2 regions of the Roseibium sp. FZY0029 genome follow, and region 1 is predicted to be linked to the other one. Evidence: predicted binding sites of a transcription regulator. Region 1 holds the regulator's gene; the other holds the start of a gene.
The links. Region 1 encodes PhoB, which activates phosphate uptake and scavenging genes when phosphate is short. Its sites were predicted from a motif close to TGTCATNNANCTGTCAT; they were not measured.
Positions count from the first base shown of each region.

Region 2: a site for PhoB is predicted at 3,466-3,482, ahead of phnC (phosphonate ABC transporter ATP-binding protein). Genes of this name have one in related genera too.

Region 1 is NZ_JAZDVZ010000001.1:338,509-343,630, reverse strand. Features, by position in the region: gene pstA (phosphate ABC transporter permease PstA) at 1-1,007, shown strand, start outside; gene pstB (phosphate ABC transporter ATP-binding protein PstB) at 1,019-1,816, shown strand; gene phoU (phosphate signaling complex protein PhoU) at 1,848-2,543, shown strand; gene phoB (phosphate regulon transcriptional regulator PhoB) at 2,623-3,324, shown strand; gene V1T76_RS01560 (GcrA family cell cycle regulator) at 3,564-4,100, opposite strand; gene V1T76_RS01555 (aspartate aminotransferase family protein) at 4,541-5,122, shown strand, end outside.
Region 2 is NZ_JAZDVZ010000003.1:633,565-638,686, forward strand. Features, by position in the region: gene phnE (phosphonate ABC transporter, permease protein PhnE) at 1-537, opposite strand, end outside; gene phnE (phosphonate ABC transporter, permease protein PhnE) at 549-1,397, opposite strand; gene phnD (phosphonate ABC transporter substrate-binding protein) at 1,561-2,475, opposite strand; gene phnC (phosphonate ABC transporter ATP-binding protein) at 2,534-3,367, opposite strand; gene V1T76_RS11285 (DapH/DapD/GlmU-related protein) at 3,767-4,393, shown strand; gene V1T76_RS11290 (helix-turn-helix domain-containing protein) at 4,481-5,050, shown strand.

The DNA.
Region 1 (5,122 bases):
ACATCGCAACCGACATGTCGGCCAAGGACCTGCAGAAGCTGTTCTCGTCAGGTGCTGCCGCCACGGTTCGTGATTATGCACTGGCCAATCCGGACAAGATCGGGACGACCGTCACCTTCGAACTGATCGCCTCGTCCCGCGTCGACGGTTACCTGAAGGGCCGCGTCAAGCGGGAAGACCTTGCGGAAGACAAGAACCTGGATGCGGCGCATCTGGATCTGGTCGATCAGATGAAGTCTGCCGGCCTTCTGGAAAAGCGCTTCAACTGGTCCTTCATCACCGGAACCGATGCGTCCGACAGCCGCCCGGAACAGGCCGGCATCGGGGCCTCCATGATTGGCTCGCTGTTCATGATGCTGGTGGTGCTGTTCCTGTCGCTGCCGATCGGTGTCGCCGCTTCCATCTATCTGGAAGAGTTCGCACCGCAGAACAAGTTCACCGATCTGATCGAGGTGAATATCTCCAACCTGGCTGCAGTGCCGTCCATCGTGTTCGGTATCCTTGGCCTGGCGGTGTTCATCCAGTTCATGCACCTGCCGCAGTCTGCACCGCTGGTCGGTGGCCTGGTGCTGACGCTGATGACACTGCCGACGATCATCATCTCAACCCGCGCCTCGCTGAAGGCGGTTCCGCCGAGCATTCGCGATGCGGCCCTCGGGATCGGTGCCTCCAAGATGCAGTCGATCTTCCACCACGTGCTGCCGCTGGCCATGCCGGGCATTCTGACCGGAACGATCATCGGTCTGGCGCAGGCCCTTGGGGAAACAGCTCCGCTGCTGCTGATCGGGATGGTCGGCTTCATCGCCTCCAACTTCCCCGATGGTGTGGCCGCCGGTTTCTTCTCTCCGAACTCGGCCATGCCGGCCCAGATCTACGAATGGGCGAAACGCGCCGATCCGGCATTCTATGAGCGCGCATGGGGCGGGATCATCGTGCTGCTGGTGTTCCTCATGACCATGAACATTATCGCTATCATCCTGCGCCGCAGGTTTGAGCGCCGCTGGTAAGGATAGCTCCGATGAACGAGATGCCGAATTTTGAACAGGCGAAAACCATGACCGAAAGCAAAATTTCCGCGAACAAGGTGCAGGTCTATTATGGCGATACACACGCCATCAAGGACGTGGACATCGAAATCCAGCCGCGCTCCGTAACGGCCTTCATCGGCCCGTCCGGATGTGGCAAGTCGACCTTCCTGCGCACGCTCAATCGCATGAACGACACCATCGACATCTGCCGTGTCGAAGGTTCGATCAAGATCGATGGCGAGAATATCTATGATCCCAAGGTCGATCCGGTGCAGCTGCGCGCAAAGGTCGGCATGGTGTTCCAGAAGCCGAACCCGTTTCCGAAGTCGATCTACGACAACATCGCCTACGGTCCGCGGATCCACGGCCTGTCCCGCAGCAAGGCCGAGCTGGATGAAATCGTAGCGTCCAGCCTGCAGAAGGCCGGCCTTTGGGAAGAAGTCAAAAACCGTCTGGACGAGCCGGGCACCGGCATGTCGGGCGGACAGCAGCAGCGTCTTTGCATCGCGCGTGCAATTGCCGTGAGCCCGGAAGTGATCCTGATGGACGAACCGTGCTCGGCGCTTGACCCCATCGCAACCGCGAAGGTGGAAGAGTTGATCGACGAACTGCGCGAAAACTTCACCATCGTGATCGTGACCCACTCGATGCAGCAGGCTGCCCGTGTGTCTCAGCGTACCGCGTTCTTCCACCTTGGTGTTCTGGTGGAGGAAGGTCTGACGGAGGACATCTTTACCAATCCGAAGGACAAGCGTACGCAGGACTACATTACGGGCCGCTTCGGCTAAGCATTTTTTAGGTTTCTGAAGGGGACACAGGATGTCTGAACATACAGTCACGGCTTACGATGACGAATTGACGGCCATGGCCGGCAAGGTTGCCGAAATGGGCGGCATTGCCGAGACGGCGTTTGCCGATGCGGTTTCTGCGCTGGTGTCGCAGGATCTGGAGCTTGCCAAGGCGACGATCAAGGGCGATATCCGTCTGGACACGCTTTACAACGAACTTGAAGTGAAGCTGATCGAACTGATCGTGCGCCGCCAGCCGATGGGGCAGGACCTGCGCGAAATCACCGCTGCCACCCGCATTGCCAACGACCTGGAACGTGTCGGCGATCTTGCCAAGAACGTGGCCAAGAGAGTGATCGCCATCGACAGCGACCTGCAGAACAAGAAGCTCGCGATTGGTGTCGAACACATGACCGAACTGGCACTGTCCCAGCTCAAGCAGGTGCTGGATGCCTACGCCCGCAAGGATGCGGAAGCCGCGCGCCGGGTTCAGGAAGCCGATGCCGAGGTCGATGCGATCTACACGTCCATCTTCCGCGAACTCCTGACCTACATGATGGAAGATCCGCGCGTCATCACCCAGTGCGTCCATCTCCTGTTCTGCGCCAAGAACATCGAGCGCATTGGCGACCACGCGACCAACATCGCCGAGAACGTCTACTACATGGTCACTGGTGAACGTCTGCCGGAAGACCGGGCAAAGGTCGACGAAACCGGCGCGGTCTGAGCGCCGGCGTTTGTCGCATTTGCAAAAGATCTGAACGGCCGGCGCCTTGGCGCCGGTTGCTGTAATTGGAGCGAGATGTATGCCGAAGGTGCTCATCGTTGAAGACGAAGAACCGCTCAGCCTTCTTTTGAGATACAATTTGGAAGCAGAAGGGTACTCGGTCGAGTCCTGTGTCCGGGGCGATGAGGCGGAAATCCGCCTGCGCGAAAGCCTGCCGGATCTGTTGTTGCTCGACTGGATGCTGCCGGGCCTTTCCGGAATTGAACTGTGCCGCCGCCTGAGAGCGCGCGAGGACACCGAACGTCTGCCGGTCATCATGCTGACGGCACGCGGCGAGGAAGCAGAGCGCATCCGCGGCCTGTCGACCGGTGCCGACGACTATGTGGTCAAACCTTTCTCGGTCCCGGAGCTGATGGCCCGCGTGCGCGCCATCCTGCGGCGGGCAAGCCCGGAAGTGGTGTCCACCATGCTGCGGTCCGGTGATATCGAGCTGGATCGCGAAACCCACCGCGTCCGCCGCAACGCCAAGGAAATTCACCTGGGACCGACCGAATTCCGCCTGCTGGAATTTCTGATGACTTCGCCCGGCCGTGTCTTTTCCCGCGAGCAATTGCTGGATGGTGTCTGGGGGCATGATGTCTATGTGGACGAACGCACTGTCGACGTTCACGTCGGCCGCTTGCGCAAGGCCCTGAACAAGGGCAAGGCGAAGGACCCGATCCGCACCGTTCGCGGTGCCGGGTATGCCTTCAACGACCAGTTCACCGCCGCAACCGCCTGAGGTCAGAGCTCGGATCATACGATGAGAAGCCCGCTCTTGAGCGGGCTTTTTCGTCTCAGAGGCTTTGTCTTTCCCTCACAAGAGCTTTCCGCGGCGTCGCAGCCTGGTCCCGCGAAGGCCTTGCTCGGGCAATGGTCTGATGCGAGTGGATGGGAAAGGCAAATCAGCGGAGCGAAAGTCCAAGTAAAAAGCCCGCCAAAACGGCGGGCTTTTCGAGAAATCGTTTTGCTTACAGGCTATCAGCCTGCCTGAGCCATCGTCTTGCGGTCGCGGCGGCGGTCAGCGACCGGCTGATACGCGATCTTGCAGTGATGGGCGCAGTAGGGAACGCCGGCATCGGAATGGCGGCCGCAGAAGTAGAAGTCGTCGGTCGCCGGATCGCCGATCGGCCACTTGCAGGTCCGCTCGGTCAGCGTCAGGATGGTCGCGCGCTGGGAGATCGGCACCAGTTCGGCAATCGGCTCCACGCGCGGCTTGGCTTCAACCACCGGCGCCGGTGACATGTCCGCCTTCAGCGCCGTTGCACCGATGGACTGCGGATGTGAGCTGGTCGGCTTCTTTGGCGCGGCGCCCGTTGCCGGAGCTGCCGTCCGCGGCCGGCGCGGCTTTGCGCTTGAAGACGTGGACTTGGCACGGCCGGACAAACCAAGGCGGTGCACCTTGCCGATAACGGCATTCCGGGTAACGCCACCCAGTTCTCCCGCAATCTGGCTCGCGCTCAAGCCGTCGCCCCAAAGCTTTTTGAGAAGCTCAACCCGTTCGTTTGTCCAACTCATCGCCGCACCCTTTAGTTTGACCGACCCGCGGCCATTAACCCCGTGTTAAGCATGCGTAAGCACGCTTAATAATGGCATATCTAGTGCCTTTTGGTGATTTGCCTCACGAGATCTCGTGTCTGATTGTTCAGAGGTTACAATAACGTTAATTTGTCAGGCAACCACCGGACCCAAACCAGTTGGGGATGAAACGACTTTTCCCCAATTATGGCGAGGTCATTGAGAATTTTATGAAATCCGTCTTCCAGGGCGGGGGAAATGTCCAGTGCGCCATTTCCATTGACAGTGCACGGTACCGGCAGTGTATAAGGAAACCGCTACGTGCCGCCTCATCGGGGCGGCACGTTGCGTTTTGGCCCTTCGCGATCTTTTCCAGATGGCGGCCCGGCGTCGGGGCGACGCAGGGACAGCGGGGGCGTTTAAAGGAGACAAACGAGGTTATGTCCGCGACTGCACTATTCGGAAATTACGCAAGATCGAACCTGTCTTTCGATCATGGGGAAGGTGTCTGGCTGGTAACCACCGATGGCCGACGATTCCTCGATTGCGGTTCCGGCATCGCGGTCAACGCACTCGGTCATGCCCATCCGCATCTGGTCAAGGCGTTGCAGGATCAGGCCGCAAAACTGTGGCACACCTCCAACTTGCATCAGATGCCCGACGGCGAGCGGCTTGCGCAGCGTTTGTGCGCGGCCACCTTCGCCGAGAAGGTGCTGTTCGTGAATTCCGGCGCCGAGGCGATGGAAGCTGCCATCAAATGCGCGCGCCGGTATCATTATGACAACGGCAATCCTGAACGGTTCCACATCGTGACCTTCGAAGGCGCTTTCCACGGCCGGACCATCGCGACCATCGCGGCGGGCGGTCAGGCAAAATACCTTGAAGGCTTCGGCCCGAAGGCTCCCGGTTTCGATCAGGTGCCGGCCGGCGATCTGGATGCGCTGAAAGATGCCATCGGTCCGCAAACCGCGGCGATTGCCATCGAGCCCGTTCAGGGTGAGGGCGGGATCCGCGAAATTCCG
Region 2 (5,122 bases), on a different contig from region 1:
CTTGGTGATCTGCAGGCGCCGGTCAAGCGTCGGGCGAACGTCGAGCTTGCGCGGGTCGACCTTGATCCAGTCGGGAGCCGGCCCTTCCGGCAGAACCGTTTCGACGCCCTTGGCGGTCGCGGTGCCCTCCACCACCCCGTACCCGGGAATGGTGAAAACCGCCGTCCTGCCGTCGATCTCGACCTGGTAGCCGTCGCCAAGGTCGACCACACCGTTTTCGCCGTTGAGCTGCACCCACTCGGGCACTTTCGCATTGTCATAGGTGGCGGTGCGTTCGCCTTCGATTGCGACTTCGAACTCGTTGCGCCGGAAATCCTTGGTGACGTGCACCTTGTAGGCAACGGAATCGGTTGCCAGGATCACGGCCCGCTCAGGCTGGGCGCGGGAGAGCAGTTCTGGCACGCCGAAAGCAAACCACGTATAGATGAGGTATGTGAGGATCGCGAGCGGTACGGCCACGGTGATCAGCGCCCGCTGACGGACCTTGCTCCATACCAGATCCTGGGTGACGGGTGTTTCGAGCGTATCGACGGTCATGAGAAATCCCCTCAATGCGCCCGGCCGGAGCCAACCAGCTTGCCGCGCAGATAAGACGAAAGCTGGTCGATGGCCATGATGGTGATGAACAGAAGGACGAAGATCGCGGCGGTTTCATCGCCTGCGCCCTTGCCCCAGCCGATGGTGCGACGCAGCTCCTGGCCGATACCACCGGCGCCGACGAAGCCGAGAATGGCCGATGCCCGCACATTGATTTCCAGGCGCAGCAGGAAGTAGCTGAGATAGTTCGGGGCGACCTGCGGCAGCACCGCAAAGCGGATGCGCTGCAGCCAACTGGCCCCGCACGCCGACAGGCCCTCAATGGGCTTGCGGTCGATGTTCTCGTTCACTTCGGAAAAGAGTTTGCCGAGCGCCCCGGCAGTGTGAAAGGCAACTGCGATCATGGCCGGCACCGGACTGGAGCCGAGCACGAAGATCAGGAAAAGGGCTATGATCAGTTCGGGAAAGGCGCGCGTGATGTCCATGATGCGGCGGACAACCGGGATCAGCGGTCCCCAGCTATCGACATTGCGTGTAGAGGCCATGGCCAGCACCACCGCCATCGCGCCGCCCAGGAGGGTCGCAACCGCGGCAATGTTCAAGGTTTCCAGCATTGCCGGAACGAACTGCAGTATCAGCGAGAAAAACGCCGGTCCGGCGTCAATGGCTTCAAGGACGATCTCGCCCGGATAGTCGAAGAACTTGGACAGGCCCTGAATGAACCCGCCGGAATTCATCGCATTGGATTTCGAATATCCGGAGACCAGAACCGCGACGACCAGCAACAGCCCTATCAACGAATAGAGCTGGCGGCGTTTGCGCATGGACAGGATTTCCTGCTCGAGTGCGGCAACAGCCATTGTTTGGAACCTTTACTTGATGCTCGCTTCAACCGGAGCGGGGTGGCGGTGCAGGCTAAACCCTGCCGCGCCCAGGCCCTTCGGGCGGTGTTGAGGTCCGTTGCCGGTCCTCAGGACAAAACGCGGGCCGTAAACCGGCCCGCGCAGAGTTCGAATTCGACGATTACTCGCTCTTTGCCTTGCGGGCAGCGACGATCGACTCGTAAGCTTCATGGGAGATCGGCTCGAAACCGCGTGCTTCACCGGCCATGACGCCATAAGCGCATTCCTGGTCATCCTTGACGAGGTTGGCCATCAGTTCGGTCATCTTCGCCTTGACGTCGTCCGGCAGTTTCTTGGACAGAACAACCGGGCCTTCCGGGATTACCGGCGAACGCCAGATTTCCTTGATCTCGGTCATGTCGACCAGACCGGCATCGGTTGCCTTGCGCAGCGCACCGGAGTTGTAGCCGTCTTCCCATTCGCCGAGACCGTCAGCCCAGGTCACACCGGCATCGATGTCGCCGTTGAACACGGCAACGATGGTCTGCTCGTGACCGCCAGTGAAGACGACGTCGGAAAAATACTCGCCCGGCTTCATGGAGTAGCCGAGTTTCGGGATTTCGATGGACGGGATCAGGTAGCCGGACGTGGAGTTCGGGTCACCGAAGCCAAAGGTCTTGCCCTTCATGTCTTCAAGGGAATTGATCTCGCTGTCGACGCGGGCAAAACCGATGGAGTAGTAACCGTAGCTGCCATCGTTGTTGACCTTGACGAGAACCGGCTCAACGGCTTCCGGGTCGGTCAGGAAGACTTTGGCATAGCCGGAAGCGCCCAGCCACGCCATGTCGAGGTTGCCGCCCAGCAGGCCTTCGATAACGCCATTATAGTCAGCGGGAGCGAACAGCTTTGTGGGAACGCCGAGCAGTTCCTCGGTCTTTTCACGCAGGCATTCGTTGGCACGCAGACGGTCGGAAGCGTTTTCGCCGCCGAGCAGGCCGATACGGAATTCCGTGATTTCCGCTGCACCGGCAGCAGAAGCGTTCAGGGCAATCATGCTGACGGCAGCAAGCGCAGCAACTTTAGCAACGAGTTTCATTTGGGACACTCCCCGAGAGTTCTCAATATTGATGACGTTAAGCGGGTGCGCAGGCGGATCAGACCGCTGCTGCCGCCGGGGTCATCGCACCGGCGGATTCTCTGGAACCGGACTGGCCGGCATCGATGGCGGTGGACGTTGCCGCCTCGTTAAAACTCTCATCGGCACCGTAGATTTCGCGTGCGACAGCCGTGGTCAGTGCTTCCGGAGCCCCGTCGAACACGAGGAAACCGTCGCGCATGCCAATCACCCGGTCGCAATAGGTCCGGGCGGTGTCGAGCGTGTGCAGGTTGCAGATGACGATCTTGTTGTCGCGCTCATGAATTTCGCGCAGCGCATCCATGACGATCTTGGCATTCATCGGATCAAGCGAAGCAATCGGCTCGTCCGCCAGGATCATGTGCGGGTCCTGCATCAGTGCGCGGGCAATGGCGACGCGCTGCTGCTGACCGCCGGACAGTTCCTCGGCCCGTTTGGTGGCTTCCTGGGCAATGCCCAGCCTGTCGAGCGCAGCAAGCGCGGAACTGACGTCTTCCTGGCTGAAGATGTTGAAGAGGCTTTTCAAGGTACCGTGACCGTTGAGACGGCCCAGCATCACGTTGGTCACCACATCCAGGCGCGGAACCAGGTTGAACTGCTGGAACACCATCGCGCAATCGCGCTGCCAGCGGCGCATCATGCCGCCCTTCAGACCGAGAATGTCACGGCCCTCAAACAGGATCTGCCCGGAGCTTGCAGGCGTCAGCCGGTTGATCATGCGCAGCAGCGTGGACTTGCCGGCACCGGACCGGCCGATGATCCCGACCATTTGCGGTTTTTCGATATTAAAAGTTACTTTGTTGACCGCGGTCCGAGACCCGAAGGTCTTGGTGACTTCCTGAAATTGAATCACGCGTCAGCCCTGTCCGTTGTGTTCTTTGTGCTGCGCGACAAGAGCCACCGGACGATTACAGAAAAATGACACTCCTTTGACGGGAAGCCTAAAATTTTATGACAAATCAATGACATCCCTGCCCAGGCAACAGGCAGACCGACCGTTGGAGGCAGAGATTCCGCAAGTCTCTCAGCACTTTCCGGGTGCAATTGTCATTCCGTTTGCCTGGTTAAAATCTGCTCAGAAATCCGTGCTCAAATTGACGGCAATCTCCCGCTCGTGGCCGTTTTCGCCTGCGGCGCCTCACACAAAAAAAGACAAGGAAGTCACCTCAACGTCATCAAAGCGTCATGACGGGCGACACTGACACGGCTAAAAGGCGGCTCTGCTGTCCTTACCACTATCGATGGAGCCCACATGTCCGCGCCGACCCAAAAGCCCGCCTTGAGCGAAGCCCCGAACATCCATCCGGACGCCAGGGTGCTGAACTGTGATCTTGGTATCTGGACCGAGGTCGGTGCACGCACAGAAATGCGCGAAAGCAGCATGGGGGACTATTCCTATATCGTACAGGAAGGTGACGTTGTCTGGTCGACCATCGGCAAGTTCTGTTCCATCGCCCGACGTGTGCGCATCAACCCGGGCAACCACGCAACCTGGCGCGCCTCCCAGCACCATTTCACCTATCGCGCGGCAGCCTATGACCTTGGCGACGACGACGCGGACTTCTTCCAGTGGCGCAAGGACGACTGGGTGACCATCGGCCATGACGTGTGGATCGGCCACAATGCGACAGTGCTTGCCGGCGTCTCCATCGGCACGGGGGCGATTGTCGCTGCCGGGGCCGTCGTTTCCAAGGACGTCGCGCCCTACACTGTTGTCGGTGGTGTGGCCGCCAGGGAAATCAAACGGCGCTTCACAAAACAGCAGGAACAGGCGCTGATCGATATTTCCTGGTGGGACTGGAACCATGACGAGCTGAAGCAGCGGCTTCCGGACTTTCGCAAGTTGTCCATCGACGAATTCATCGAGAAATACAGCTAATCCTGCCAATGAAAGGGGCACGGCCACATTTGGCCCTGCCGCCGTTTCCCGCTGCCCAAAGAGCCAGGAACGCGTTACACTTGTCGCATGCGAACAGAAACCGCCGTTCTTGAAAGCAGTCTTGGCCCGTCACTCCGGCGCTGGCGCGTGCTGAACCGGGTTAAACAGGAAGCCCTGGCTCTCGAGCTCGGCGTCTCGCAGACGCGGATTTCGCGCTGGGAGAGCGGCAAAGTGCAGCCGAGCGGCAACGACAGGGCGAAAATCACCCGCTTGCTGCGCGCCCGTCCGCAGAGCGCCGCAGACAATGCCCTTCTCGATCTCGTGTCCCGGTCCGCTGTTCCCGTGCATCTGGTGTGCGACCTGACACACAGACTGCTGGCCATGTCCGCCCCGCGTGCCTGCGAATGGCGCGCCCCGGTGAGCGAGTTTCTCAACCGTCCCCTGTGGCGCTTTGCGTCCGAAGGCATAAGGGCAACCGAGCACCGGCTAGCTGACTATGGCTGGTTCGAGCCGGACGCCCCGGACATTGTCTACAGGACGGAACATGTCGATTTTCCGGAAATGACCATTCCGGAGAGCACCATCCGGATATCGCGCCTGCCGCTGTCCGACGGACGTTTTGCCCGCCTTGTCCGCGAGGAGCTGCCAGGCGGGTAAGCCGGCGCGTATTGCTGGCGCATAAATTATGCGAAACATCGCCCGCCCCGGTGGCCCGTCCTAATCTGGCCA